Regions from separate parts of the Leifsonia sp. NPDC102414 genome, predicted to be linked through region 2. Evidence: predicted binding sites of a transcription regulator. Region 2 holds the regulator's gene; each other region holds the start of a gene.
The links. The regulator HrcA, encoded in region 2, represses chaperone genes, less so after heat shock. The targets are predictions, from matches to a motif close to TTNGCACTCGNNNNNNNCGAGTGCNAA.
Positions count from the first base shown of each region.

Region 1 (9,514 bases), 860 kb from region 2:
TGCACCGCTCCGGCCGTCGCCGCGTGCGCCGCTCGACGGTGACGGCGACCGCCGTGTCCGTGCCCGCTCGTTCCGGACCCGTGCCCGTGATCTCGCCCGTCGTCCGGACGCTGGCGCGCACCCACGGCATCGACCTGTCGACCGTTCGCGCGACCGGGGAGGGCGGCGTCATCACCCGTCGCGACGTGGAGGAGGCGTTCGCCGCTGCGGCGCCCGCTGCTGCTGCCGTCGCCCCGGCTTCCGCGCGCGCTGCAGCGCGCGCTGCAGCGCCCGCCGCTGCGCCCACCGTCGACCAGCGCACGGGGCTCGCGCTCCGCGCATCCACCCCGTTCTCGCTCTTCCGCCGCACCGTCGCCGCGAACATGACCCGCAGCCGCTCCGAGATCCCCGAGGCGACCGTCTGGGTCGACGTGGACGTCACCGAGCTGTGGGATGCGCGTCGCCGCCTTCGCTTCGGCGACCGGACGCCGTCGCTGCTGTCCTTCGTCGCCCGCTTCACGCTGGCAGCGCTCGCGCGCCGTCCAGAGCTGGCCGGCCGGGTCACCGCGGACGGCGCCGGCATCGACACCTTCGACGGTGTCAACCTCGGCTTCGCCGTCGACTCCCCGCGCGGACTCGTCGTCCCCGTCGTACGCCGAGCAGACCGGATGACCATCCGAGAGCTCGACGGCGCGTTCGACAGGCTCACGCGCGACGCCCGGGCCGGTGGCCTCGCCCCGGCCGAGCTCACCGGCTCGACCTTCACGATCAACAACTACGGCAGCCTCGGCGTCGACGGCAGCGCCGCGATCATCAACCACCCGGAGGTCGCGATCCTCGGCATCGGCCGGATGATCGAGCGCGCCTGGGTGGTCGACGGCGCCGTGGTCCCACGGCGCATCGCCCAGCTCTCGCTGGTCTTCGACCACCGGGTGACGGACGGGGGCGTCGCAGCCGGGCTGCTGCGCGACATCGCCGACGCGATGGAGTCGCCGCTCGCCCTGCTCGCGGACGCGCCCCCGGCATGAGCTGCGAGCAGATCGCGCCCGCTATACGGCGTGACCCTGCTGGCGTACTGTGACGGACATGACAGACAAGAAGCCGGAAGACGACGACTACGACCTGTCCGTCGAGAAGGACGTGGCGCCCGAGGAGAACATCCCCTGGCTGCCGCATCCCACCCCGGCGGACGGCGACGCGCCGGCTCCCTGAGCGCGGCGTCCGCTGCGTCGCCGGCCAGGAAGGGTCGTGCCGACCGCCGTGCCGGCGCCTGGGCGCACGGCCGTTCCTGCGCACGCGTGCATCTAGGCTTGTTCGGTGAGTGCTGACAGGAGACGGGCCTTCCCCGTGTGGCTGGCCATCGTCTTCGCCGTCCTGTGCGGGGCGGGCGTCGCCCTGCAGTCCCGCGTCAACGGGGAGCTCGGCGCTCGCATCGGAGACGGCTTCACCGCCGCCGTCATCTCCTTCGGGTCCGGCCTGCTCATCCTGCTGGTCGCGCTCGCCATCGCACCGGCCGGCCGTCGCGGGCTCGGCAGGGTCGTCGGCGCCCTCCGCGGGGGAGAGCTGCGCTGGTGGTACGTCTGCGGCGGCGCCGCCGGTGCGTTCCTCGTGCTGTCGCAGGGGCTCACCGCCGCTGTGCTCGGCGTCGCGCTGTTCACGGTGTCGATCGTCGCCGGTCAGACCGTCAGCGGCCTCGTCCTCGACATGATCGGCATCGGCGCGGGAGGAAAACGGCCGCTCACCCCGGCGCGCGTCGTCGGCGCCGCCCTGGCGCTCGCGGCCGTCAGCTGGGCCGTCTCCTCGCAGTTCGGCGGCAGTGTCCCGCTCTGGATGATGGCGCTGCCGCTCATCGCCGGCCTCGGCGTCGGCTGGCAGCAGGCCGTCAATGGTCAGGTGCGCGTCGTCGCGGAGAGCGCGCTGACGGCCACCTTCATCAACTTCGTGGTGGGCACGAGCGTGCTGGCGGTCCTGATGGTCGTCCACTCGTCGATCGCCGGCTGGCCGACGTCGCTGCCCGCCGAGCCGTGGCTCTACGTCGGCGGAGCGATCGGCTGCGTCTTCATCGCAGGGGCGGCACTGTTGGTCCGGGTGCTCGGCGTGCTCGTGCTCGGACTCGCGACCGTGGCCGGACAGCTCCTCACCGCGCTGCTGCTCGATCTGCTCGCGCCGAGCTCCGCGCATCCCGTGGCGTTCTCGACGGTCGCCGGCACGCTGCTGGCGCTGGTCGCGGTCGCCGTGGCGAGCATCCGGTGGGGGAACGCCGCCAGAAGCGGGCAGGCTACGCGAGCGTCGTGAGGTAGCGCTCGGGGTCGACGGTCTTGCGGTGGCTCTCCTTCGAGCCGTCAGGGATGCCGCCGACGTAGAGCCAGCCGAGCAGGCGCTCGTTCTTCTTCAGACCGTGCATCTTGTGCACAGCCTTTGCTCTGGTCTGATGGCCGGTGCGCCAGATCACGCCCCAGCCGGCGTCGTGCAGCAGCAGGCTCAGGATGTGCGCCACCCCGGAGGCGACGGCGTCCTGCTCCCAGCCCGGCACCTTCTCGCTCTTGGTCCGCACGGAGACGATCGCCAGCAAGAGCGGCGCGCGCAGCGGCTTGGCCGCGATCTTCTCCGCGTCGGAGCCGGAGGCGCGCGCATCCTTCGCGAACGCGGCGCCCAGGCGGGAGCGCGCGTTTCCGCGGAGCTCGATCACGCGCCACGGGTGCAGGGAGCTGTGGTCAGCCACCCGTCCCGCCGCCGCGATCAGCGGCAGGAGCTGCTCGTGGGTCGGCGCCGCCTCCGTCACTCGCGAGTACGAGCGACGGGAGGCGACAGCGTCGACGAGCTTGGACACTCCTACTCGCCCTCGGTGAAGTTGAGGGAGAGCGAGTTCATGCAGTAGCGGTCGCCGGTCGGGGTGCCGAAGCCGTCGTCGAAGACGTGGCCGAGGTGCGACCCGCAGTTCGCGCAGCGGACCTCGGTGCGGACCATTCCGAGGCTGTTGTCCTCGAGGAGCTGGACGGCGTCCGGGCGGACCGACTCGTAGAAACTCGGCCAGCCGCATCCGGAGTCGAACTTGGTGCCCGACTTGAAGAGCTCCGCTCCACAGGCGGCGCAGGTGTAGAGGCCTGCGCGGCTCTCGTCGAGCAGCTCGCCCGTCCACGGCCGCTCGGTGCCCGCCTCGCGCAGCACGGCGTACTGCTCCGGGCTGAGCTCTGTGCGCCACTCGTCTTCGCTCTTGGCGACGTTGTACTCCATGCGTGTTCCTTTCGTCGTTCTCAACACTAAACGGATGCGGGGCCGCGCCTGTTCCCTGTTTCGTCCCGCGAACCGCCGCGCGGCGGAAGGCCAACACACAGAAAGCCGCAAATAGGATGAACCGCGAACGCACCAGCGACGCACGACCGACAGGAATGAAGGGACCAGGGTGGCGAACGCGGCAGACGACCGGGCATCCATCCAACGTCCTGACGGCCTGAGCGAGCGGGACGTCGCCATCATCGCGTTCGAGCGGCAGTGGTGGCGGCACGCCGGCGCCAAGGAGCAGGCCATCCGCGAGGAGTTCGGTCTGTCCGCGGCACGGTACTATCAGCTGCTCGGTGCACTGATCGACCAGCCGGCCGCTCTGCAGCACGACCCCATGCTCGTCAAGCGCCTGCTCAGACTGCGCGAGGCGAGAATGGCCGCCAGAAGCTCCCGGACGCTCGCGTCCGACGACTGAGGACCCTCGACACGATGGCTGAGAAGTACCCCAAGGACCGGTTCGACGCGATTCCGGACGACCTGAACCGCGTCGGAGCCCACCGCGCACCCCGCGCGAAGGGACGAGGCTGGATCGGCTTCGGCTGGGCGGCACTCGCCACCGTCGTGCTGATCGGAGCCGGCGTCTTCGGACTGTCGCTCGTCAACGGCAGCATCTCCTTCCACGGCACGCCGGGTACCAGCTCCGCGTCGAAGACGCCGACGCCGTCTCCGACGCCGACCATCGTGCCGACCATCGACCCCGCCCTCACGGTGAACGTGCTCAACGGCACTCCGACCGAGGGCCTCGCACAGGCCGCAGGCACCAAGCTGACAGCCGCCGGCATCAAGGTCGGCGCCCTCGCGAATGCGGACAAGACCGACCTCACCCAGACCGTCGTCTATTACTCGGATGCGAAGAACGCCGGGGCCGCCCTCGGCGTCGCCCAGGCGCTCCCCGGCGCCACGACGGCGGAGACCCAGGACTACGCCGCGACCGGGGCTGATATCACAGTGGTGCTGGGAAGCAACTTCACGGGCTGACCTTTTCGGTGCGTCCCGTATTGTTTCGGGCTTGTTTAACTTCTAACGGTTTCCGGTCATTTCCTGTCTTTTTCGCGAAATAGCTGGTGATTGCATGCATTGAAAGCATTAGTATCTGGATTCAACGCGCCGGTGATGGGCCGTCGCTACGAAACACAGCAATAGGAGTAATGCATGGCGAACGGAACCGTGAAGTGGTTCAACGCTGAAAAGGGCTACGGATTCATCACCGTCGACGACGGGGGACAGGACGTGTTCGTCCACTACTCCGCCATCGACATGAACGGCTACAAGGTCCTCGAAGAGGGTCAGCAGGTCGTATTCGAAGTCGGCAGCGGACAGAAGGGCCCGCAGGCTGAGTCGGTGCGTCCGGCGTAGCACGCAGCAACCAACCTGGTGGAGCGCCGTCCCGAATGGGGCGGCGCTCTCGTGCGTCCGCCCCCAGCGTGACGTCTCGTCTTGCACTCGACGGGCACGAGTGCCAGAATCGCTTTAGCACTCCATCTGATCGAGTGCTAACCGTTCGCATCTTTCGCAGACGTCCGGGAGGGACGAGAAACAACCATGGCAAAGATCATTGCTTTCGACGAGGACGCCCGCCGCGGCCTTGAGCGCGGCCTCAACATCCTGGCCGACACCGTCAAGGTGACGCTTGGCCCGCGCGGCCGCAACGTCGTTCTCGAGAAGAAGTGGGGAGCCCCCACGATCACCAACGACGGCGTCTCCATCGCGAAGGAGATCGAGCTCGACGACCCGTTCGAGAAGATCGGCGCGGAGCTCGTCAAGGAGGTCGCCAAGAAGACCGACGACGTCGCGGGTGACGGAACCACCACCGCGACCGTTCTCGCTCAGGCGCTCGTCAAGGAGGGCCTCCGCAACGTGGCCGCCGGCGCAGACCCCATCACCCTGAAGCGTGGAATCGAGAAGGCCGTCAAGGCCGTCACCGAGGAGCTCATCGCGAGCGCCAAGGAGGTCGAGACCAAGGAGGAGATCGCTGCGACCGCATCCATCTCCGCCGGAGACACCACCATCGGCGACATCATCGCCGAGGCGATCGACAAGGTCGGCAAGGAGGGCGTCGTCACCGTCGAGGAGTCGAACACCTTCGGCACCGAGCTCGAGCTGACCGAGGGCATGCGCTTCGACAAGGGCTACCTGTCGCAGTACTTCGTCACCGACCAGGACCGCCAGGAGGCGGTGTTCGAGGACCCGTACATCCTCATCGCCAACCAGAAGATCTCGAACATCAAGGATCTGCTGCCGATCGTCGACAAGGTGATCCAGGCCAACAAGCAGCTCCTGATCATCGCCGAGGACGTCGACGGCGAGGCCCTGGCCACGCTGATCGTCAACAAGATCCGCGGCATCTTCAAGTCGGTCGCCGTCAAGGCTCCCGGCTTCGGCGACCGCCGCAAGGCGCAGCTGCAGGACATCGCCATCCTCACCGGTGGCCAGGTCATCTCCGAGGAGGTCGGCCTCAAGCTCGAGAACGTCACCCTCGACCTGCTCGGTCAGGCACGCAAGGTCGTCATCACCAAGGATGAGACCACCATCGTCGAGGGTGCAGGCGACCCGGAGGCCATCGCGGGCCGCGTCGCTCAGATCCGCAACGAGATCGACAACACCGACAGCGACTACGACCGTGAGAAGCTGCAGGAGCGCCTGGCGAAGCTCGCCGGCGGTGTCGCGGTCATCAAGGCCGGCGCTGCAACCGAGGTGGAGCTCAAGGAGCGCAAGCACCGCATCGAGGACGCCGTCCGCAACGCGAAGGCTGCCGTCGAAGAGGGCATCGTCGCCGGTGGTGGCGTGGCCCTCATCCAGGCAGGCAAGACCGCTTTCGAGAAGCTCGAGCTCACGGGTGACGAGGCCACTGGCGCCAACATCGTCCGCGTCGCCATCGAGGCTCCGCTGAAGCAGATCGCGATCAACGCAGGCCTCGAGGCCGGCGTCGTGGTCGAGAAGGTCCGCAACCTCCCGGTCGGCCACGGCCTCAACGCCGCGACCGGCGAGTACGTCGACATGCTGGCCTCCGGCATCAACGACCCGGTGAAGGTCACCCGCTCGGCTCTGCAGAACGCAGCGTCGATCGCTGGGCTGTTCCTCACCACCGAGGCCGTCGTCGCCGACAAGCCGGAGAAGAATGCTGCTCCGGTCGGCGACCCGACCGGTGGCATGGACTTCTAAGTCCTAACGCATCGCGAAGAGGGCGTCTCCCACACGGGAGGCGCCCTCTTTCGTCGTTACCGAACCGTCACGCGCACCAGCTGGCTGCGGGATGCGGCGTGCGCTTGACTGTGGGAGCACTCAGACGTACTTCGGGGGGAATCATGCGGGGGATCACACGGTCGCGAGCAGTACTGGTGGTCGGCGGGGCGACGGCGCTGGCGGCGTTGCTGTCCGGCTGCGTCAGCGCTCCGGCGCCTGCTCCGGGGGCCAGCGGCTCCGCGACGGCATCGGCGACGCCGACAGGGACGCAGGCGGTCGCCGCGACGGCGTGTGACACTATGACGACTCCGGACGCCGTCCGCGCCCTGGTGGGCGGATCCGGCGAGCCGCAGACGTTCATCGACCTGCAGCCGGGAGACGCAGACTCCGGTCCATGGCCCATTCTGGCCGCCAACGGCTCGTACTGCGCCTGGGGCGGCCTGGGGCCGTTGCGCTTCGATCATCAGCAGGACCCGTCCGTGGTCGTGCAGACGCTGCCGCACGCGCGCAACGCGTGGCAGCAGCTCGTGGACGAGGCCACGCCCGCACCGGGCGCCGCATACACCGGTGGCGAGGCGCGAGGCGGGAACTGCCAGGCGACGACCTGCAGCACGAACGTCCTCGTGGGAGACACCTGGCTCGCCGTCACGGCGACGTCCGCCACGGCCCTCGCTGAGCCGACCTTCCATGCCGCCGTTCAGGGGATGGTCACCGCGCTCGGTAAGGCGCCGGTCCCGTCCGCTCCGCCGAAGCTCGCGAGCCGGCCGGCGTGCGACGATGCGGGGATCGTCGCCGCGCTCGGCACGGCGTACGGGCTCACGACCGTACATCCGTCGGCCGCGAACCCGCCTCCATTCTCCGTGCGGGAGGCTGCCAACCGACTCGACAGCGCATTCCGCTGCGATTACCGGGCGGCCGACACCGAGGCGCCGAGGTGGGCGGTGGAGATCACCGGGCTCAGCAACGCCGCGACCGTCTTCACCGCCGCAGCCACCGCGTCCCCGGACGTGACGACGCGCTCGCCGCTCACCATCGACGGCGTGACCGGCGAGGCGGCGACGTGGAGCTTCCAGACCGAGGACTCGTGGATGACCGTCGTCGACGTCCTCCACGACGGCTCCTGGCTCCAGGTCCTCGCCTGGGGCAAGCCGAACCAGGCGGCGGCGACGCAGATCGCGCAGAAGCTGCTCTCACCATACTGAGCGCACGGGGTAGCGCACGGCGGCAGCGCACGGCGGTAGAGCGCGCTGCGGCACGGCGCTAGGCAGCCGAGTTCCCCGCAGACTAGGCGGCGGCAGGGGCCGTCGACGGGGCGAGCGGCAGGGAGACACGGAAGGTGGCGCCGCCGCCGTCCGTCTCCACGACCTCGACGCTGCCGTGGTGCGCCGCGACGATCGATGACACGATGGCGAGGCCGAGGCCGCTGCCACCCGTCTCGCGGGCGCGGGAGGTGTCCGCGCGCCAGAAGCGCTGGAAGATCTTCTCCCTGATCTGCGGCGGGATGCCGTCGCCGTGGTCGCGCACCTCGAGGATGGCACGGCCGGTCTGGTGGTTCACCTGCACCATGATCTCGATGGGGGTGCCGTCCGCCGTGTAGCGGAGGGCGTTGCCCATCAGGTTCGTGACCACCTGGCGCAGCTTGTTCTCCTCGGCCAGCACGATCGCGGGCTCTGCGGCGACGGGCTGGTGCAGCACCACCTTCTCCGCCGTGGTCACCAGCGTCGGCTCCGTGCCGCCGGGGCGGCGGGCGCGTCCGCGGCGCAGGCGCGCGAGCGTCGCCCCGGCGAACGCGATCGGCCCCGTTGCGTTGCTGACCCGCGCCGACTGGTCCTGGATGGGCATCGGCACCGTGTCGACGCCGGGCTCCTCTGGGCCGAACTCGGGGGCGGCGATCGCCTCGGGGGTGATCACGGTGACGACGCGGCCGGGGGAGCCGGCCATCGCATCCATCGCCGCGTCCTGGGCGATCCGCACCAGGTCGACCGGATGCAGGTTCAGCGGCTTGGTCTCGTCGAGCCGTGCCAGCTCCAGGAGGTCCTCGACGAGGCCGCCCATCCGGATGGCCTCCTTCTCGATCCTGTCCATCGCCTGCGCGACGTCCTCCGGCGTCTGCAGGGCGCCCATCCGGTACAGCTCGGCGTAGCCGCGCACCGAGACGAGCGGGGTGCGCAGCTCGTGGCTGGCGTCGCCGACGAAGCGGCGCATCTGATCGATGGTTCTGGCGCGGTCGTTGAAGGCCCTGTCGATGCGGTTCAGCATCGTGTTGAGCGAGCGGTTGAGGCGGCCGACCTCGGTGTTCGGGGTGGCTCCGCCGAGGCGCTGGCTGAAGTCGCCGTCCGCGATGGCGGCAGCCGTCTGCTCCACCTCGCGCAACGGAGAGAACGTGGTGGTCACGAGCATCCGGGTGAGGCCGGCGCCCACGATGATGACGATCACGCCGAAGCCGAGGAAGATCGCGAGGAAGCTCGCCATCACCGTGTCGATCTGCGACGTGGTGGTGGCCACGATCGCCGTGCCGAGGGCGCCGGGCGGGTTGGTCAGCGTGACCGTCGTCGCCAGAGCGCGGAAGGTGGTGTGCCCGTCATTGCTGAGCAGCGGATAGCCGCCGGGCGGCAGCAACTTGCTGCCGGGCACGGTCAGCGTTGCTGGGACGGCCGGCCGGTGCGCCTCCGGGATGTTCCCCCAGTTCGACTTCACCAGCTTGCCGTCCGCGTCGTACAGCGCCGCGAAGTAGTCCGACGGGCTCGCGTCCGTCGCGATCTTCTCGCTGTCTGCGGACGTGCCGTAGAGGTAGGTGTTCAGGTAGCTTCCGCCGGACGCGGCCGAGAGCTGCGCATCCAACTGATCGAGCAGCACCGGTTTCAGCATCGACATGGTGCCGATTCCGGTCACCAGCAGCCCGAGAGTCAGCATCAGCACGGTCACGCCGGTGATCTTGGTGCGCAAAGAGATCGCGTTCCATCGATCGAGTAAGCGTGTGTGCATGAGGCCGCCAGTTTACGCAGCCGAAGCTGTGCCGGGCATGTGCAGGAGGCTGGTCAGACCTTTGCGGCCTTCAGCATGTAGCCGA
Region 1 covers NZ_JBIWKN010000001.1:1,626,687-1,636,200, reverse strand. The annotation lists gene ACIRCZ_RS07825 (dihydrolipoamide acetyltransferase family protein) at 1-1,007, shown strand, start outside; gene ACIRCZ_RS07820 (hypothetical protein) at 1,066-1,191, shown strand; gene ACIRCZ_RS07815 (DMT family transporter) at 1,297-2,274, shown strand; gene ACIRCZ_RS07810 (nitroreductase family protein) at 2,258-2,809, opposite strand; gene msrB (peptide-methionine (R)-S-oxide reductase MsrB) at 2,812-3,213, opposite strand; gene ACIRCZ_RS07800 (DUF3263 domain-containing protein) at 3,383-3,676, shown strand; gene ACIRCZ_RS07795 (LytR C-terminal domain-containing protein) at 3,691-4,239, shown strand; gene ACIRCZ_RS07790 (cold-shock protein) at 4,414-4,617, shown strand; gene groL (chaperonin GroEL) at 4,804-6,423, shown strand; gene ACIRCZ_RS07780 (hypothetical protein) at 6,567-7,646, shown strand; gene ACIRCZ_RS07775 (sensor histidine kinase) at 7,729-9,429, opposite strand; gene ACIRCZ_RS07770 (response regulator transcription factor) at 9,483-9,514, opposite strand, start outside.
Region 1: a site for HrcA is predicted at 4,732-4,758, ahead of groL (chaperonin GroEL). Genes of this name have one in related genera too.

Region 2 (9,514 bases):
GACGACGAGGGCTTCAGGGACGCCCTCTCCGGCGGTGTCACCTCGATCGTGGTCAAGCCGGGCTCCGGCAACCCGATCGGCGGTCAGACCGTCGCCATCAAGTCGTGGGGCGGCCGCACCATCGACGAGCAGGTGCTGCGGGAGGCCGTCAGTGTGAAGTCCGCGCTGGGCGAGAACCCGAAGCGCGTCTACGGCGGAAAGAACGTCACCCCGAGCACGCGGCTGGGCGTCGCCATGATCATCCGCGAGGCGTTCGTGGATGCGCAGAACTACCGTGCCCAGCGCGACGATGCGCAGAAGGAGGGCAAGCCGTTCGCCCGCGACCTCGGCAAGGAGACGCTGGTGCGCGTGCTCGACGGCGAGCTCGCCTGGGATCAGCACACCCACCGCCACGACGACATCGCCACCGCGATCCGACTCGCCGACGAGTTCGGCTACCGCCTGGTGATCAACCACGGCACGGAGGCCCACAAGATCGCCGACGTGATCGCCGAGCGTGACATCCCGGTCATCTTCGGCCCGATGTTCACCTCGCGGTCGAAGGTGGAGCTGCGGGACCGCGCGATCGGCAACCTCGCGAAGATCGCCGCCGCAGGCGTCCGCGTGGCCATCACGACCGATCACCCCGTCGTGCCGATCAACTTCCTCGTGCACCAGGCATCGCTCGCGGTGAAGGAGGGCCTGCCGCGCGAGACGGCTCTGGAGGCGCTGACGGTCAACCCTGCGGCGTTCCTGCAGCTCGACGACAGGGTCGGCTCGCTCACCCCCGGCCTCGACGGCGACGTCGTGATCTGGTCGGGCGACCCGCTCGACGTCAACTCCCGGGCCGAGCGCGTCTTCATCGACGGCGCCGAGGTCTACCGCTGGGAGAACGGCGCTGGCATCGTCGTGGAGCGCGCGGAACGCTTCGCCTGACGCCCGGCCCACCCCGGCCCACCCCGGCCCACCCCGGCCAGCCACTCGTGTCGAAACGCCGTGCGCGCCCAGTGCCGCACGGCGTTTCGCGACGAGTCGTCGGAGCTGACGCTGCCTCGAATAGGAGACGCGCCCGTTGCCGTGGGAGAATCGCAGCACAATGTCACCACGAGCTCTGAAGGCCCTCGAGCCCGCCGCGACCGATCCGGCGTTCATCCGCAACTTCTGCATCATCGCCCACATCGACCACGGCAAGTCCACCCTGGCCGACAGGATGCTGCAGATCACCGGCGTCGTCGCCGAGCGCGACATGCGCGCGCAGTACCTGGACCGAATGGACATCGAGCGTGAGCGCGGCATCACGATCAAGAGCCAGGCCGTCCGGATGCCCTGGGCGGACGACGACGGCCAGGCGTTCACCCTGAACATGATCGACACCCCCGGTCACGTGGACTTCACCTACGAGGTGTCCAGGTCGCTCGCGGCGTGCGAGGGAGCGATCCTGCTGGTCGATGCCGCTCAGGGGATCGAGGCGCAGACGCTCGCGAACCTGTATCTCGCTCTCGAGAACGACCTCACGATCATCCCGGTGCTGAACAAGATCGACCTGCCGGCCGCCGACCCTGACAAATACGCCGCCGAGCTCGCCAGTCTCATCGGCGGCAAGCCGGAGGATGTCCTGCGCGTCTCCGGCAAGACCGGCATCGGCGTCGACGCGCTGCTCGACAGGGTCGTCGACCTCATCCCCGCGCCCGTCGGCGTCAAGGACGCTCCTGCGCGCGCCATGATCTTCGACTCCGTCTACGACAGCTACCGCGGCGTCGTCACCTACGTGCGCATGATCGACGGCACGCTGTCGCCGCGCGAGCGCATCCAGATGATGTCGACACGGGCGACGCACGAGATCCTCGAGATCGGCGTCTCCGCCCCGGAGCCCACACCGTCGAAGGGGCTCGGCGTCGGCGAGGTCGGCTACCTGATCACGGGCGTGAAGGACGTGCGCCAGTCCAAGGTCGGCGACACCGTGACATCGGCTGCCAAACCGGCGACGGATGCGCTCCCTGGATACACGGAGCCGAAGCCGATGGTCTTCTCCGGCCTGTACCCGATCGACGGCAGCGACTACCCGGAACTGCGCGAAGCGCTCGACAAGCTCAAGCTGTCGGATGCGGCCCTCGTCTACGAGCCCGAGACCTCCGTCGCCCTCGGCTTCGGTTTCCGCTGCGGCTTCCTCGGTCTGCTGCACCTGGAGATCGTCACCGAGCGCCTGGAGCGCGAGTTCGGCCTCGACCTCATCACCACCGCGCCCAGCGTGATCTACGAGGTGACCACCGAGGACAAGAAGGTCATCACGGTCACCAACCCGAGCGAGTTCCCCGGCGGCAAGATCGCCAAGGTCGAGGAGCCGATGGTGAAGGCCGCCATCCTCGCACCGAAGGACTACGTCGGCGTCATCATGGAGCTCTGCCAGAGCCGCCGCGGTTCGCTCCTCGGCATGGAGTACCTCGGCGAGGACCGTGTCGAGATCCGCTACACGATGCCCCTCGGTGAGATCGTCTTCGACTTCTTCGACCAGCTCAAAAGCCGCACCGCCGGCTACGCCTCCCTCGACTACGAGCCCACCGGCCAGCAGGAGGCCGACCTGGTGAAGGTCGACATCCTCCTCCAGGGCGAGCAGGTGGATGCGTTCAGCGCGATCGTCCACCGCGACAAGGCGTACGCGTACGGCGTCCTGATGACCGGCCGTCTGCGCGAGCTGATCCCGCGTCAGCAGTTCGAGGTCCCCATCCAGGCGGCCATCGGTGCGCGCATCATCGCCCGCGAGAGCATCCGCGCGATGCGCAAGGACGTGCTGGCGAAGTGCTACGGCGGCGACATCACCCGCAAGCGCAAGCTCCTCGAGAAGCAGAAGGAGGGCAAGAAGCGCATGAAGATGGTCGGCCGCGTGGAAGTCCCCCAGGAGGCGTTCATCGCCGCCCTGTCCGGCGACGTGGAGAAGAAGGACAAGAAGTAGGCTCGGTGTCCGGTTCTCTGATGGGCCGCGACGGTCGTCGGCAGCGCGAAACACCGCCGGCGCCCCTTCGCGTCGCTGTGGCGCTCCTCCTGCTGGTCGGCCTCGTCGTCGCCGTGCAGTTCATCGTGACATTTGCGACCCATGACTGGCAGGACTTCGCGGCTCGTGCGTCGCACACCCTGGAGGCGAAGGGTGTCTTCGAGGTCAGGATTCCCGCCATGGTGGGGACGACCGTCGCGCTCGGGGTGGGGTTGATGCTCGTCGCGTTGGTGATTTCCGAGCTTCCCGTGCTCTGCGGCTGGTTGGTGTTCCGCGGTCGGGTGTGGGCGCGTATTCTTCTGACTGTTCTCGTCGGTCTCACAGCCATACTGTCCCTCACCGAACCTTCCCCGACTTTGGCGCTTGACGCCGCAAGCATCGCCGCGACGGTGCTGCTCTGGCTGCCGAGCTCGAGCGCGTTCATCCATGCGGAGCACGCGCGACGTAAGGTGCGCGCGGGCCGCGGCGCATCGGATGCGAAGTCGCTCGCCCGCCCGGACTGAACGACACGCACTCCGCACGCGTTCGGCGCCGCTGCGTACTGGTCGTGTCGATTCGGCTTGTTCACCGCGGCAGCTCGTGGGATGACGGGCAGCGCGACGCGCGCTCATTACCTCACGCCCTCACCCCGCCCCATTTCGTCCCGCGTGGCGCGCGCCAAGTAGAGTTGTCGTCTGGCTCCACCCGTTGGAGACTGGGCACACAGAGTGAGGAAGAGAAGTAGCACCAATGCGTCGCTCAACGTTCACCGATCAGCCCGTCACCTACGGTGCGGTCGGTGGCACGCAGGCTCCCGACCTGCTCTACTACCCGCCGAAGGGCTACAAGTCGTTCATCCGTCAGGCGCGGATCGGCAGCGGGGAGGAGCGGTTCGCATCCACGGTCACCGCCCTGATGACGTGGGGGGTGCAGCGGGGGAGCGGCATCAAGGTCACCGAGACGCATGAGGGCACCGGCGTTCAGTACGAGGGCGTCGTGTTCAACCCGGACGGCACCCCGGCGAAGATGCAGGAACACCGGCCGTCGGAGGCGATCTTCGCGGACGACGGGTCGCCGTACATCGCCAACGGCATGACCGCCGTGCTGAAGATCCCGTTCTGGCCGGTCCACGTGTCTGCGCCCGTCCGTGTCGTCTACGTCATCGACGAGCAGCATCGCGCCGGGTTCGCGTACGGCACCCTGCACGGCCACCCGGAGTCCGGCGAGGAGGCGTTCCTGGTCGAGCTGCGCGACGACGGGTCCGTGTGGTTCGTGCTGCGCGCGTTCTACCGGCCGTCGACCGCGTTCTACCGGCTCGTGTCGCCGATTCTGCGACTCGCCCAGCGTCATTACACCGCGAAGTACCTGCGGTCGCTGCTTCCCGCCAGGGCGGCCTGAGGTGCCGAGCGCTCTTCCTCTCGGCGACCCTGCTCCCGCAGACGGCCTCCTGCCAACCTCCGTGGTCGACGGCGTCGCCGAGCGCGCGTTCGGCGTGTACCTGCACGTTCCGTTCTGCCGGGTGCGCTGCGGATACTGCGACTTCAACACGTACACCGCGACCGAACTGCGCGGCGTCTCGCAGTCCGAGTACGCCGGCCACGCCCAGCGGGAGGTCGATTTCGCCGCCCGCGCACTGGAGCTGAGCGGGCTTCCCGCCAGGGAGGCGTCCACCGTGTTCTTCGGTGGAGGAACGCCGACGATGCTTCCCGCCTCGGATCTGGCCGGGATGCTCGCCGCCGTCCGGGATGCGTGGGGGCTCGCATCCGGCGCCGAGGTCACCACAGAGGCCAACCCGGACTCCGTCGACGCCGCCTACCTGCGCAGCCTCGCCGACGCCGGGTTCACCCGGGTGTCGTTCGGGATGCAGTCCGCCGTGCCGCACGTGCTGGCGACGCTGGAGCGCACCCACGACCCTGAGCGCGTGCCGCTGGTGGTGGAGTGGGCCAGGGATGCAGGGCTTCAGGTGAGCCTCGACCTCATCTACGGCACGCCCGGCGAGTCGCTGGAGGACTGGGAGCGGTCGCTGGACTCCGCGATCGCCTGCCGCCCCGACCACCTCTCGGCGTACTCGCTGATCGTGGAGACCGGGACCAAGCTGGCCAGGCAGATCAAGTCCGGTCAGGTCGCGGAACCGGACGAGGACCTGCAGGCCGACATGTACGAGCTGGCGGATGCGCGCCTCGCCGACGCCGGATACGGCTGGTACGAGGTCAGCAACTGGGCGCGCGACGACGACCACCGGTCGCGGCACAACCTCGCGTACTGGCAGGGACACGACTGGTGGGGCGTCGGACCCGGCGCGCACAGCCACGTCGGCGGGGTCCGCTGGTGGAACGTGAAGCATCCGGCCGCATACGCCGGCCGAGTGCTGGCGGGGGAGTCGCCCGCTGCCGGCCGCGAGACCCTGGATGCGGAGACGAGGCGGGTCGAGCGCGTGCTGCTGCTCACGCGCATCAGGGACGGCATCGCCACCGCCGAGCTCGACCAGCACGGACGCACGGCCGTCGCCGGGCTCATCGCCGACGGGCTGGTGGATGCGCGTGCAGCGCTCCGCGGGACGATCGAGCTGACGCTCTCCGGCCGCCTCCTGGCCGACGCCGTCGTCCGCCGCCTGCTCGACGACTGACCGCATCCCGAGCAGCCGGGAACGCGCACCCCGAAACGACGAACGCCCCGGCTCGGAACAGAGGTCCTGAGGCGGGGAGTTCGTGGCGCGTGGTGCTAGCTGACGAACTTGATCGCCACCGGGTACACGTAGTACTGACCCTGGTTGGCCTTGATCGCGGCGATGATGCTGAAGACGATGTTCAACACAGCGGCCGCGGCGATGATGATCACGCCGACGAACACGATCGACAGGATGCCGCCGACGATGTACGCAATGAAGATCGTGATCTGGAAGTTCAGAGCGGTCGCGGTGTGCGCGCGGACGAACGGTCCCTTGTCCTTGAGGACGAGGTAGCCGACGAGGGCCGGGATCCAGTTGAAGATGATGCCACCGATGTGGACCAGCGTCGCCCAGAGCTTCTCATCCGAGGGGCTGAGCTGCTGGGACTGGCCTCCGTACGGTGCGCTGGGCGGCGGCGGGGGCGTTGCGGACATTGTTCTCTCCTTGGCTTCGCCCGCTGGGGGCGGACGGGGTCGTGGACGGGATCGTCAGCCATAACAGTAGGGCAAACGTGCCGAAACTGGGAAGACGCCGAGAGACACGGAGTCTCTCGGCGTCTTCGACGCAGCGGAACGGGCTACTTGATGAAGCGGAAGTTCACCGGGTAGCGGTATGTGCCGCCTCCGTTGACCTTGACGAAGCCGAGGATCGAGAAGATCAGGTTGACGACGTAGAGGATCCACGGGATGAGCAGCCCGAAGATCAGCCAGCCGAAGCCGGTGAACGCCAGCACGGCGCCGACGATCTGGGAGGCGACCCAGACGATGATCCAGGTGATCTGCCAGTTGAGCGCTTCCTTGGACTCCTGGTTGGTCAGCTGCCCGCGGTCCTTGAACACGAGGAAGATGATCAGCGACGGCAGGATCCAGAGGATGCCGCCGAGGTGGGCGAACGATGCCCACTGCTTGTCCTGCGTGGGGTCGAGCGGTGCGGCGGGCGCCGCGTACGGCTGGCCGGGCTGCTGACCGTACGGCTGGCCTGGCTGCTGGCCGTATGGCTGGCCCGGCTGTTGCGGCGGCTGCTGACCGTACGGCTGCTGCGGAGGCACCTGCCCGCCGTACGGCTGCTGCGGCGCCTGCGACGGCACCTGGCCTGTCGGCTGCTGCGGGGGTACGTTCGGCTGTTGCGGTGGGACGCCGCCGCCTGCCGGATCGACCGGCGGTTGGTTCGGGTCACTCATGGTCGGAGCCTTTCGTTCGCGGATCGTACGAATCGAACCTGTGCGCATACCGTACTGCCGCCGCTCGCGGTGGGGCAATGGTCGCGTGGGCGTGTCAGCGCGTTATGATTAGCACTCAGGTTCAGCGAGTGCTAAGGGTCTTCGGGAGGCGGGTCGGATGGTTTCTGAGCGGAGCCTCGAAGTGCTGCGTGTCATCGTGCAGGACTACGTCGCCTCGCGGGAGCCGGTCGGTTCCAAGAGCATCGTCGAGCGCCACTCCTTCGGCGTCTCCGCCGCGACCATCCGCAACGACATGGCCGCTCTCGAAGAGGAAGACCTGATCGCCGCCCCGCACACCTCGTCCGGTCGTGTGCCGACGGACAAGGGCTACCGCCTGTTCGTCGACCACCTCGCCGAGGTGCGTCCGCTCAGTCAGGCGCAGCGCCAGGCCATCGAGGTGTTCCTCGGTGAGTCGGCCGACCTGGACGACGTTCTCGCGCGCACCGTCCGGATGCTCTCCCAGCTCACCAACCAGGTCGCCCTCGTGCAGTACCCGTCGGTGTCGCGGTCGCGCATCCGGCACATCGAGCTGGTCACGCTGGCTCCGCGGAGGCTGCTCAGCGTTCTGATCACCGACACCGGCGCCGTCGAGCAGCGCACCATCGAACTCGCGGCGGAGCTGTCCGACGAGGACGTCGCGGAGATCCGGGGCGCCATCAACGGCGCTGCGGCCGGCCTTCCGCTCGCCGACGCCGCCGCCAGGCTCGCCCAGCTCCCTCATGCGCTCACCGAGCGCACCCAGGCGCTGGTCGCTCCCGTCGCCTCCGCCCTGATGGAGCAGATCGCTGCCAACCGTCAGGACAAGCTCGTGATGGCGGGCGCCGCGAACCTGGTGCGCACGGAGCACGATTTCTCCGGGAGCATCTACCCCGTCCTTGAAGCCATCGAGGAGCAGGTGGTGCTGCTGAAGCTGTTCGGTGAGATGGCGGGCGATCAGCACGGGGTGGCGGTGAGCATCGGCCGCGAGAACGCGTCGTTCGGGCTCGCGGAGACCTCCGTGCTGTCGAGCGGCTACACCGCATCCGGGTCGGAGCTGGCGCGTCTCGGCGTGCTCGGCCCGCTCCGCATGGACTATTCGAGCAACATGGCCGCCGTGCGAGCGGTGGCCCGCTACCTCTCCCGCCTGCTCGGCGAATAAGACAACGAACACGAAGGATAAGCCGTCTGTGGCCGACCACTACGAAGTTTTGGGCGTTGAGCGCAACGCCACCCCCGACGAGATCAAGAAGGCGTACCGTCGCCTCGCCCGTGAGCTGCACCCAGATGTGAACCCGTCCGCCGAGGCGTCAGAACGCTTCAAGCTGGTGACCCACGCGTACGACGTGCTCAGCGACCCGCAGCAGCGTGAGCAGTACGACCTCGGGCCGCAGGCCGGATTCGGCGGGGGAGGCCAGAACTTCGGCGGCTTCGGCGACATCTTCGAGACCTTCTTCGGCGGTGGCGGCCAGTCCCGCGGCCCCAAGTCGCGTCGCGAGCGCGGCCAGGACGCCCTGCTGCGCGTGGAGGTGGACCTCGACGAGGTCATCTTCGGCACGCACCGCGACCTCGAGGTGGACACGGCCGTCGTCTGCGAGACCTGCAACGGCTCGTGCTGCCAGCCGGGAACCGCGCCGGTCACCTGCGACATCTGCCACGGCACCGGCAGCATCCAGCGGTCGGTCCGCTCGCTGCTCGGCAACGTGATGACCTCGACGCCGTGCGGCACCTGCCGCGGCTACGGCACCGTCATCGCCACCCCGTGCGTCACCTGCCAGGGCCAGGGCCGCGTGCGCGCCCGTCGCACAGTCCCCGTCGACATCCCCGCCGGCGTCGACACCGGCCTGCGCCTGCAGATGCCGGGCAGCGGTGAGGCCGGCCCCGCCGGCGGCCCGAACGGCGACCTGTACCTCGAGATCAAGGTGAAGCACCACGACGTGTTCAGCCGTGACGGCGACGACCTGCTCTGCACGCTCGAAGTGGCGATGACGGATGCGATCCTCGGTACGACCGCAACGGTGAAGGCGCTCGACGGCGACATCAAGCTGGAGCTGAAGGCTGGCATCCAGAGCGCGGACATCATCACGGTGAAGGACCGCGGCATCACGCACCTGCGCGGCAACGGCCGCGGCGACCTGCGGGTGGGTATCCAGGTGGTCACCCCGACCAAGCTCGACCACAAGGAGCGCGAGCTGATCAAGCAGTTCGCCGCGACCCACAAGCAGGACGACCCGTCGCTCGCGCGGTTCCAGCAGGGGCTGTTCGCGAAGCTGCGCGACCGCTTCCTGAACGTCTGACCTTGCGATGAGCTCCCTCTACCTGCGCGAAGACCTGGCCGACGCCGCGGTCGGCGAACGCCTGTCGATCACGGGGTCAGAGGCGAAGCACGCTGCGACGGTGAACCGCACGCGGCCGGGCCAGACCGTGATGATCGGCAACGGCCGCGGTCTGGTTGCGAGCGGCGAGGTTGTCGAGGCGACGAACACCGCGCTCACCATCGACGTGGCCGACGTGCAGCGCGTCGAGCGTCACGCGCCGGCGATCACGCTCGTGCAGGCGCTCGCCAAGGGGGACCGCGACGAGCTCGCGATCCAGGCGGCCACCGAGCTCGGGGTGGATGCGGTTGTCCCGTGGGCCGCGAGCCGTTCCGTCTCCCGGTGGGAGGGCCAGAAAGTCGCCAAGGGCCGCGAGCGCTGGGCGACCA
Region 2 covers NZ_JBIWKN010000001.1:764,314-773,827, forward strand. The annotation lists gene ACIRCZ_RS03585 (amidohydrolase) at 1-915, shown strand, start outside; gene lepA (translation elongation factor 4) at 1,076-2,929, shown strand; gene ACIRCZ_RS03595 (hypothetical protein) at 2,935-3,471, shown strand; gene ACIRCZ_RS03600 (DUF1990 family protein) at 3,698-4,345, shown strand; gene hemW (radical SAM family heme chaperone HemW) at 4,347-5,573, shown strand; gene ACIRCZ_RS03610 (DUF4870 domain-containing protein) at 5,669-6,049, opposite strand; gene ACIRCZ_RS03615 (DUF4870 domain-containing protein) at 6,193-6,795, opposite strand; gene hrcA (heat-inducible transcriptional repressor HrcA) at 6,953-7,972, shown strand; gene dnaJ (molecular chaperone DnaJ) at 8,001-9,107, shown strand; gene ACIRCZ_RS03630 (16S rRNA (uracil(1498)-N(3))-methyltransferase) at 9,115-9,514, shown strand, end outside.

Region 3 (9,514 bases), on a different contig from region 2:
CGCCTGCGGGAACGGCTCTTCACCGACGCGGAGCGCGGCCTGCCTGTGCACTCGCTGGCGGCGCGCTTCGCGGCCAAGGAAGCGCTCATCAAGGCGCTCGGCGGCTCGGAGGGCGTGCGCTGGCACGACATGGAGATCGTCGCGGACGACGAGCGCAACCCTGGCTTCGTGCTCCACAACGTGATCGAAAGGGACGTGCGCGAGCGGGGGATCGCGCACATCCATGTGACCATGACGCACGACGCAGGGGTGGCGACGGCGTTCGTGGTGACGGAGAGGGACAGTTGACCATCGCTCACGAGACCGAGGAGCGCGCGGACTTCCGCGAGGCCGTGATCGACCTGGGGGCGCTTGCGGCGAACGTCGCGCATCTCCGCGAGGTGGTCGGCACCGAGCACGTGATGGCGGTCGTCAAGGCGAACGCGTACGGCCACGGCGCCGTCGAGTGCGCGCGGGCGGCGCTCGCCGGGGGAGCGGACTGGCTCGGCGTCGCCGACCTCACCGAGGCGATGCAGCTGAGGGACGCCGGGATCGAGGCGCCGCTGCTGGCCTGGCTGCACGACCCGGATGCGGACTTCGCCCCCGCCATCGCCGCCGGCGTCGACATCGGGGTGTCCTCGATCGCGCAGCTCGACGCTGTCGCGGCCGCGCGGCGCGCCCTGGTGGAGCGCGGAGTCCTGCACGGGCAGGCGTTCGTGCAGCTGAAGCTGGAGACGGGCCTCAGCCGCAACGGCATCTCCGAGCCGCAGTGGGATGCGGCGTTCGCCCGTGCCCGCGAGCTGGAGCACGCGGGTGACATCGTCGTGCGCGGCGTCTTCAGTCACGTCTCGAACGCGTCGCCGGAGGACGACCGCGCCGCCGTCGCCGTCTACACCAGGGGTCTCGACCGTGCTGCGGCTGCGGGACTGCGACCAGAGCTGCGTCACCTGGCCGCGTCCGCCGCGGCGCTGACCATCCCGGATACGCGATTCAACCTGGTGCGCCTGGGCATCACCATCTACGGCCTGTCGCCGCTCGCCGGCCGGTCGAGCGCCGACTTGGGGCTGCGTCCGGTGATGACCCTGCGCGGCAGCGTCGCTGCCGTGCGCCGCGTGCCGGCTGGCACCGGCGTCTCCTACGACTACACCTATCGCACGTCAGGCGACACGACCCTGGCGCTCGTGCCGCTCGGCTACGCGGAGGGCATCCCTCGCCACGCCTCCAACACCGCCCCCGTTGCGATCGCAGGTGGCACGTTCCGCGTCTGCGGCCGCATCGCCATGGACCAGTTCGTGGTGGACGTCGACGACCATCCCGTGCAGGTCGGCGACGAGGTCGTCCTCTTCGGAGACCCTGCCACGGGCGTCCCGTCCGCGGACGACTGGGCGGAGGCCGCGGGCACCATCAACTACGAGATCGTGACGCGCATCGGCGCCAGAGTGCGCCGCCGCTACGTGGGGATGCCGTGACCGGCTACGTCTGGCCGCCGGTGACCAGGGTCGTGCCGACCGCTGCGGACATGCACACCTTCGGCGTCGAGCTGGCGGCCATCCTGCGCGCGGGCGACCTGGTGGTACTGAGCGGCCCGCTCGGCGCAGGCAAGACCACGATGACCCGCGGCATCGGCGACGGCCTGCAGGTGCGCGGCCCGGTGACGAGCCCCACCTTCGTGCTCGCCAGAACGCATCCGAGCGTCGTCGGCGGACCGCCGCTGGTGCACGTGGATGCATACCGCCTCGGCAGCGCGCTGGAGCTGGACGACCTCGACATCGACTTCGCCCGCTCCGTCGTGGTGGTGGAGTGGGGCGCGGGGATGCTCGACGGCGTGACGGAGTCGTGGCTCGAGGTGCAGATCGCGCGGCCCACGGGCGCCGCGGACGTGGCGGGAGACTCCGCGAGCGACGGCGAGGACGACACGGACGACGACGCCGAGCTGGACGCCGACGAGCCGCGCACCGTCACGGTGAACGGGTACGGCCCCCGCTGGGCCTCCGGCTCGTCGCCGGAACCCGTTTAGGCTTGATCCATGCTTCTCGCCATCGACACCTCCGCCGGAACGAGTGTGGCCGTGGTCGATCGTGACCGCGGGGTCATCGCCGAGCGCACGGAGGCCGACACCATGCGGCACGCCGAGGTCATCGGCGAGCTGATCGAGGCGGTGCTGGCCGAGTCCGGCGTTCCCGTGAGCGCGCTGTCCGGCGTCGTCGCAGGCATGGGACCCGGCCCGTTCACCGGGCTGCGCGTCGGCATCGCGGCGGCCAAGGCGTTCGCCTTCGGCGCTGGGAAGCCGCTCGTGCCCGTCGTCAGCCACGACGCCGTCGCGTTCGAGCGCTACCGCGCGCGAACACTGGGTGAGCTGCTGGTGGTGACGGATGCCCGCCGCAAGGAGCTGTACTGGTCCGCGTACTCCGGGGTGGACGAGCACGGCATCCCGGTGCGTCTGGACGGCCCTGGACTGACGAAGCCGGACGACCTGCCGCACGCAGGGATGACCCGGTTCGACGCATCCACTGTCTCGGCCGGCGCGCTCGGGATGATCGCCGAGCTGCGCTACGCGAACGGGCTGTCGTTCGACGCCGACGAGCCGCTCTACCTGCGGTCGCCGGACGTCACGCTCTCCTCCGGCCCCAAGCGGGTGAGCGCGTGACCGCCTGGCAGCTCCGGCGCGCCACCGACGACGATGTGGATGCGATCATGCAGCTCGAACGCGCCACCTTCGTCTCCGATGCGTGGTCGGAGCACTCGATGCGCTCCGAGGTGGCGAGCGCGAACGGGTACTACCTCGTCGCGTTCGAGCCTGAGCATCCGGAGCGGATCGACGGTTACGCCGGACTGCTGGCGCCGGAGGGTGCAGGCGAGGGCGACATCCAGACCATCGCCGTCGCCCCGCACGCCCGCCGCAGGGGGCTCGGCCGCGTGCTGATGCTGTCGCTGATCGGCGAGGCGCGCAAGCGAGGGGCGCGTGAGGTGTTCCTCGAAGTGCGCGCGGACAACCCGGGGGCGCAGACCCTGTACCGCGAGCTCGGCTTCGAGGAGATCGGCGTGCGTCCCCGCTACTACCAGCCGGACGGCGTCGACGCGATCGTGATGCGGCTCGCCGTTCCGGCCCCGCAGACGACGATCGCCACGACCACAGAGACGACGGCATGAACAGAGAGAACCCCCTCGTCCTCGGCATCGAGACCTCCTGCGACGAGACCGGCATCGGCATCGTCAGGGGGACGACCCTCCTCGCCAACACCATCGCATCGTCGATGGACGAGCACGCGCGCTACGGCGGCGTCGTTCCTGAGGTCGCAGCGCGTGCCCACCTGGAGGCGCTGACGCCGACGCTGCGCACAGCGGTCGCCGACGCCGGCATCGACCTGGCCGACGTCGACGCAGTCGCCGTCACTAGCGGGCCGGGGCTTTCCGGCGCGCTGATGGTCGGCGTCGGTGCGGCGAAAGCGCTCGCCCTGTCGCTCGGCAAGCCGCTGTACGCGGTGAACCACCTGGTCGGCCACGTCGGAGCCGACCTCCTCGACGCCCACGGCGGAGAGGGTCACCCCGTCGAGCTGCCGACGATCGCGCTCCTCGTCTCCGGCGGCCACACCTCGCTGCTGCTCGTCCGCGACCTGGTGACCGACGTCGAGTTGCTCGGCGAGACCATCGACGACGCGGCGGGCGAAGCGTTCGACAAGGTGGCGCGCGTCCTCGGGCTGCCGTATCCCGGCGGGCCGCAGATCGACAGGGTCGCCGTCGACGGAGACCCGAAGGCCATCCGGTTCCCCCGCGGCCTGACCAAGCCGAAAGACCTGGAGCACCACAGGTACGACTTCTCCTTCTCCGGGCTCAAGACCGCGGTCGCGCGCTGGGTCGAGCAGCGGCAGGATGCGGGAGAGCCCGTGCCCGTCGCCGATGTCGCCGCCTCGTTCCGCGAGGCCGTCGTGGATGTGCTGATCACCAAGGCGCTCGCCGCCTGCGCCGACCACGGCGTCCCTCGGCTGCTGCTCGGCGGAGGAGTGGTCGCGAACGCGCGGGTTCGGCAGGTGGCTCAGGAGCGGGCGACGGCCGCGGGGGTCGAGCTGCGCATCCCCGCCCTGTCGCTGTGCACGGACAACGGGGCGATGATCGCCGCTCTGGGCGCTCAGTTGATCATGGCCGGTCACGAGCCGAGCACCCTCGGCTTCTCGGCGGACTCGACCCTCCCTGTCACCGAGATCCAGGTCATGCGCTGACCTGCGGGGGCGCGGATACGACCGAGGTATCGCGCGGCCGCCGGACCGAGTGGTACTGCGGTCCCCATTCCTGTGCGGACGCTCACGGTGGCGCATCCCGATCGGTATGGTGGTTCGAGGGGGCGCCGATGGGGGACTGTCGTTGACACCCCTGTGCACGCGCTGCCAGCATTGGCTGCGTTACAGGAATTTCTCAGGATTGAAGGAGATGGGTCTCATGACCGATCCGAACGTGCCGGCGGAGCCGGTGGACCCCAACGCACAGAGCGGCGACGTGCCGACCGGAGAGGCGCAGACCGGCGCGGTTCCTCCCGTCCCGCCCGAGGCGCCGGCAGCGCCCGTGCCCCCGGCGGCGCCCGTTCCGCCCGCGGGCTACGGCCAGCAGCCGCAGGCACCGAGCCAGCCGTACGGTCAGCAGCAGCCGTACGGGCAGCAGCAGCCGTATGGCCAGCAGCAGCCGTATGGCCAGCAGCCGTACGGGCAGCAGCAGCCCTATGGCCAGCAGCAGCCGTACGGCCAGCAGCAGCCATACGGCCAGCCCGCATACGGCCAGCCCGCATACGGCCAGCCTGCCCCCGGATACGCGCAGCCGTACGCGGCGCCCGCCAAGTCCCCGACGCTGAGCATCCTGTCGATGGTCGGCGGCATCATCGGCGTCGTGCTCGGCTGGGTCTACGGCATCGGCTTCCCGTTCGGCGTCGCCGCGATCATCCTCGGCTTCATCGGCAAGAGGAAGGAACCGGCCGCGAAGGGCTTCTGGCTCACCGGCATCATCACCGGATTCGTCAGTGTGCTGTTCTCTGTGATCATCTGGGTGGTCATCATCATCTTCATCATCGCCGTGAGCGCGAGCAGCAACTACTACAGCGGATACTGATCCTCCGGCTGTCCGATGGGCCGGGATGCGCGCGAGCGTGTCCCGGCCCATCGTCGTCTCCGGCCAGTCGATCGGGTCAGTGGATGCGTTCCACCAGCATCGCCGTGTGCTTGCCTGCCACGCGCGTGAGCAGCAAGGTCGCGGACGCCGAGCCGCTCAGGGAGAGGCGCTTGCGGAGCGTGGCAGGGTCGACATCCACGCCCCGCTTCTTGATCTCCAGGGTGCCGATGCCGCGCTCGCGGAGGGCGCGCTTCAGGTCGCGTTCGTTGAACGGCAGCGTCTCGATCACGCGGAAAGCCGTGGCGAACGGTGTGGTGGAGAGGGTGTCCGAGGTGATGTACGCGATGCCGTCCGCGAGCATCCGGCCGTCGACGCTGCGCGCGAGGTCGCCGATCAGCCTGGCGCGGATTACGGCGCCGTCCGGTTCGTAGAGGTAGTCGCCGAGCCCGCCGGTCGCCTCGTCGTCGCTGTCAGCGCGCGCGGTGAGCTCGTTGGCCTCGTCGCCTCTGATTACCAGGGCGGCGCGGCCGACGCCAGGGCGCGCGAGCACACCGAACCAGAGGCCCATCTCGACCACCTGGCCGTCCACCGAGACCCACTGGGCTTCAGCGGAGGAGGGGATGAGGTCGCGGTCGAGGCCGGGTCCGAGCTTGACGCCGACGGACCGTCCCGTCGCCAGCTCGAAGGCGAAGCCGAGGGATGGGGAGTACTCGTCCGGGTCGGTGAGACGGGAGGTCTGGCCGTGCCCTGCCGTTCGCCTGGCCGGGTCGAGGAAGACGCCGTCGAACGAGCGCAGGTCGACGTCCTCCGCCTTCCTGTGCTCCACCGTCGTGCGGGGGAACGGGGCGAGGTTGTAGCTGGCGATCGCGGCGGTGACCTCGTCGGCGTCGACGGCGAGAACCTCGATGTCGAGCGCGGAGATGGCGAGCGCATCGCCCCCGATGCCGCAGCCGAGGTCGGCGACGCGCTCGAGCCCCGCCGACTGGAAGCGTCCGGCGTGCCGGGCGGCGACCGGCAGCCTGGTCGCCTGTTCGAGCCCGGCCTCTGTGAAGAGCATCCGCTCGGCGAAGTCGCCGAACTTGGCCGTGGCCTTCGAGCGGAGCTTGGCCTGGGTGAGCACGGCGGCGACCAGCCCGGGGGAGTGGCCTGCCTTGCGCAGGTCGCTGACCATCCGGAGCACGTCGCGCTCCGAGTGGTACGGCGGAAGCGAATCGAGCAGCCGCAGCCCCTCGGTGGAGAGCAGCTCGACGAGTTCCGACCGGTCCATGCGACTCACGCTACCTCCTCCGCGTCACCCTCTTGGCACTCACGTTGCGTGACTGCTAACGCACCCTCTAAACTCGTGTTAGCACTCTCACTATGAGGCTGCTAACTCACGTCTTTGTTCACGCCTGTGTTTGTAGGAAAGAGGGTCAACCGTGTCGGTCTCCATCAAGCCGCTCGAGGATCGCATCGTCATCAAGCAGGTCGAGGCTGAGCAGACCACTGCATCTGGTCTGGTCATCCCCGACACTGCCAAGGAGAAGCCGCAGGAGGGCGAAGTCGTCGCCGTCGGCCCCGGCCGCATCGACGACAACGGCAACCGCGTTCCGCTCGACGTCGCCGTCGGCGACAAGGTGATCTACTCCAAGTACGGCGGAACCGAGGTCAAGTTCGGTGGAGAGGACTACCTCGTCCTCTCCGCTCGCGACGTTCTGGCCGTCGTCGTCCGCTGACGACAGGCTGTTCGAAGGCCCGGATGCGCACGCGCATCCGGGCCTTCGTCGTTCTCCGTGTCCCTCGTCGCGCGTAGGATCACTCCGTGCCCCAGAGCGAAACATCACAGAGCGAGCCCGTCACCGCCAAGCCCCTGTCCGAACACCGTCGCTCCGGTCTCGTCTACGCCATCTCCGCGTACGTCCTCTGGGGCATCCTGCCCATCTACTTCCTGTCGCTCGTGCCGGCGAGCGCGTGGGAGATCGTCGCGTGGCGGGTGCTGTTCTCGCTGGTCTTCTGCGCCATCCTGCTCACGGTCACCAGGAAATGGCGCGCGTTCGGCTCCCTGCTGCTGAACAAGCGGGTCGTCTTCACCATGGGCGTCGCTGGAGCGCTGATCTACGTCAACTGGCAGACCTATGTGCTCGCGACGGTCAGCGGCCATGTCGTCGAGGCGGCGCTCGGGTACTTCATCAACCCGATCGTGACGGTCTTCCTCGGCGTGCTCGTGCAGCGCGAGAAGCTGCGGGTCGCGCAGTGGGTGGCGGTCGGCGTGAGCGTGATCGCGGTGGTCGTCCTGGCGATCGGCTACGGCTCGATGCCGTGGATCGCGCTCATCCTGGCCTTCTCGTTCGGACTGTACGGCCTCATCAAGAAGCGCGTCGGTGGGGCAGTGGATGCGGTCTCCGGGCTGACCCTGGAGACCATGTGGCTGACCCCCGTCGCCATCGTACAGCTCGTCGTGGTCGGGGCGACGGTCGGCGTCACGCTCGGCACGGTCAGCGTCTGGCACACGATCGCGCTGGTCGGTACCGGCGTCATCACCGCCGTGCCTCTCCTCTTCTTCGCCGCTGCCTCGCGGAGGCTGCCGCTGGTCTACATGGGGTTCATCCAGTACTTCGCCCCGTTCATCCAGTTCCTGGTCGGCGTGGTGGTGCTGCACGAGGCCATGCCGCCAGAGCGCTGGTTCGGTTTCGCCATCGTGTGGTTCGCACTGCTCATCCTGTGCGTCGACATGATCGTCGCCAGCCGCTCCGGCCGGAAAGCTGCGGAACTCGACGTCGCGACCGTGGAATAAACCACCAGGGTTCTGCCGTTACGATTGATTATCCGCAGGCGCTGGTGGCGGCGGACTTCTTCCAACTCCGCAACGACTAAGGGGTGAAATGGATCAGTCGGATCCGTTCGGTTTCATCGGTTTGACCTACGACGACGTGATGCTCCTTCCCGGGTACACGGACGTCATCCCGAGTGAGGTCGACACCTCCTCGCGGCTCACCAAGCGCATCTCGGTCTCCGCTCCGCTCCTCTCGAGCGCGATGGACACCGTCACAGAGTCCCGCATGGCCGTCGCCATGGCGCGGCAGGGCGGCATCGGCATCCTGCACCGCAACCTCTCGATCGAAGACCAGGCGGCGCACGTCGACAAGGTCAAGCGGTCCGAGTCGGGCATGATCACCAATCCCGTCACCACCACCCCGGACGCCACCGTAGAAGAAGTGGATGCGCTCTGCGGCCAGTTCCGCGTCAGCGGCCTCCCCGTGGTCGAGGCGGACGGCACCCTCGTCGGCATCATCACCAACCGCGACATGCGCTTCGTGTCGCCGTTCGAGCGCACCACCACCTATGTGCGCGACGTGATGACCAGGATGCCCCTGATCACCGCTCCTGTCGGCATCGACCCGGACTCCGCGGTCGCCATCTTCGCCGAGCACAAGATCGAGAAGCTCCCCCTGGTCGACGCCGACGGTCGCCTGCGCGGGCTCATCACGGTCAAGGACTTCGACAAGAGCGAGAAGTACCCGAACGCCACAAAGGACGACGAGGGCCGGCTGCGCGTCGGCGCAGCGATCGGCTTCTTCGGCGACGGCTGGGAGCGTGCGATGACCCTCATCGACGCCGGCGTCGACGTCATCGTGGTCGACACGGCCAACGGAGAGAGCCGCGGCGTGCTCGACATCATCAGCAGGCTGAAGCACGAGCCGCGCGCCAAGCACGTCGACGTGATCGGCGGCCAGGCCGCCACCCGCTCCGGCGCTCAGGCACTCATCGACGCCGGCGCTGACGCGATCAAGGTCGGCGTCGGACCCGGCTCCATCTGCACCACCCGCGTCGTCGCCGGTGTCGGTGTTCCGCAGGTGACCGCGGTCTACGAGTCCTCGCTCGCCGCGCGCCCGGCCGGGGTGCCGCTGATCGCCGACGGCGGTCTGCAGTACTCGGGCGACATCGCGAAGGCGCTCGTGGCCGGTGCGGACACCGTGATGCTCGGCTCGCTGCTCGCCGGAACCTCGGAGTCGCCGGGAGACCTGGTCTTCGTCAACGGCAAGCAGTTCAAGAACTACCGCGGCATGGGCTCGCTCGGTGCGATGCAGACCCGCGGCAAGAAGACCTCGTACTCCCGCGACCGCTACTTCCAGGCGGACGTTCCGAGCGACGAGCAGCTCATCGCCGAGGGCATCGAGGGTCAGGTGCCGTACCGCGGCCCGCTGTCGGCCGTCGCATACCAGCTGCTCGGCGGCCTGCGTCAGTCGATGTTCTACGTCGGCGCCCGCACCATCCCCGAGCTCAAGGAGCGCGGCAAGTTCGTGCGCATCACCCCCGCAGGGCTCAAGGAGTCGCACCCGCACGACATCCAGATGGTCGTGGAGTCGCCGAACTACACACGCTGAGCTCGGCTACGCCGGGTCACTCCGCTGAACGAAACCGCCGTCCCCTCCCCGTGGGCGGCGGTTTCGTCTATTCTGGA
Region 3 covers NZ_JBIWKN010000004.1:254,934-264,447, forward strand. The annotation lists gene ACIRCZ_RS16605 (holo-ACP synthase) at 1-288, shown strand, start outside; gene alr (alanine racemase) at 285-1,448, shown strand; gene tsaE (tRNA (adenosine(37)-N6)-threonylcarbamoyltransferase complex ATPase subunit type 1 TsaE) at 1,445-1,996, shown strand; gene tsaB (tRNA (adenosine(37)-N6)-threonylcarbamoyltransferase complex dimerization subunit type 1 TsaB) at 2,006-2,626, shown strand; gene rimI (ribosomal protein S18-alanine N-acetyltransferase) at 2,623-3,129, shown strand; gene tsaD (tRNA (adenosine(37)-N6)-threonylcarbamoyltransferase complex transferase subunit TsaD) at 3,126-4,196, shown strand; gene ACIRCZ_RS16635 (DUF4190 domain-containing protein) at 4,414-5,073, shown strand; gene ACIRCZ_RS16640 (SAM-dependent methyltransferase) at 5,150-6,340, opposite strand; gene groES (co-chaperone GroES) at 6,492-6,788, shown strand; gene rarD (EamA family transporter RarD) at 6,875-7,846, shown strand; gene guaB (IMP dehydrogenase) at 7,935-9,437, shown strand.
Region 3: a site for HrcA is predicted at 6,373-6,399, ahead of groES (co-chaperone GroES). Genes of this name have one in related genera too.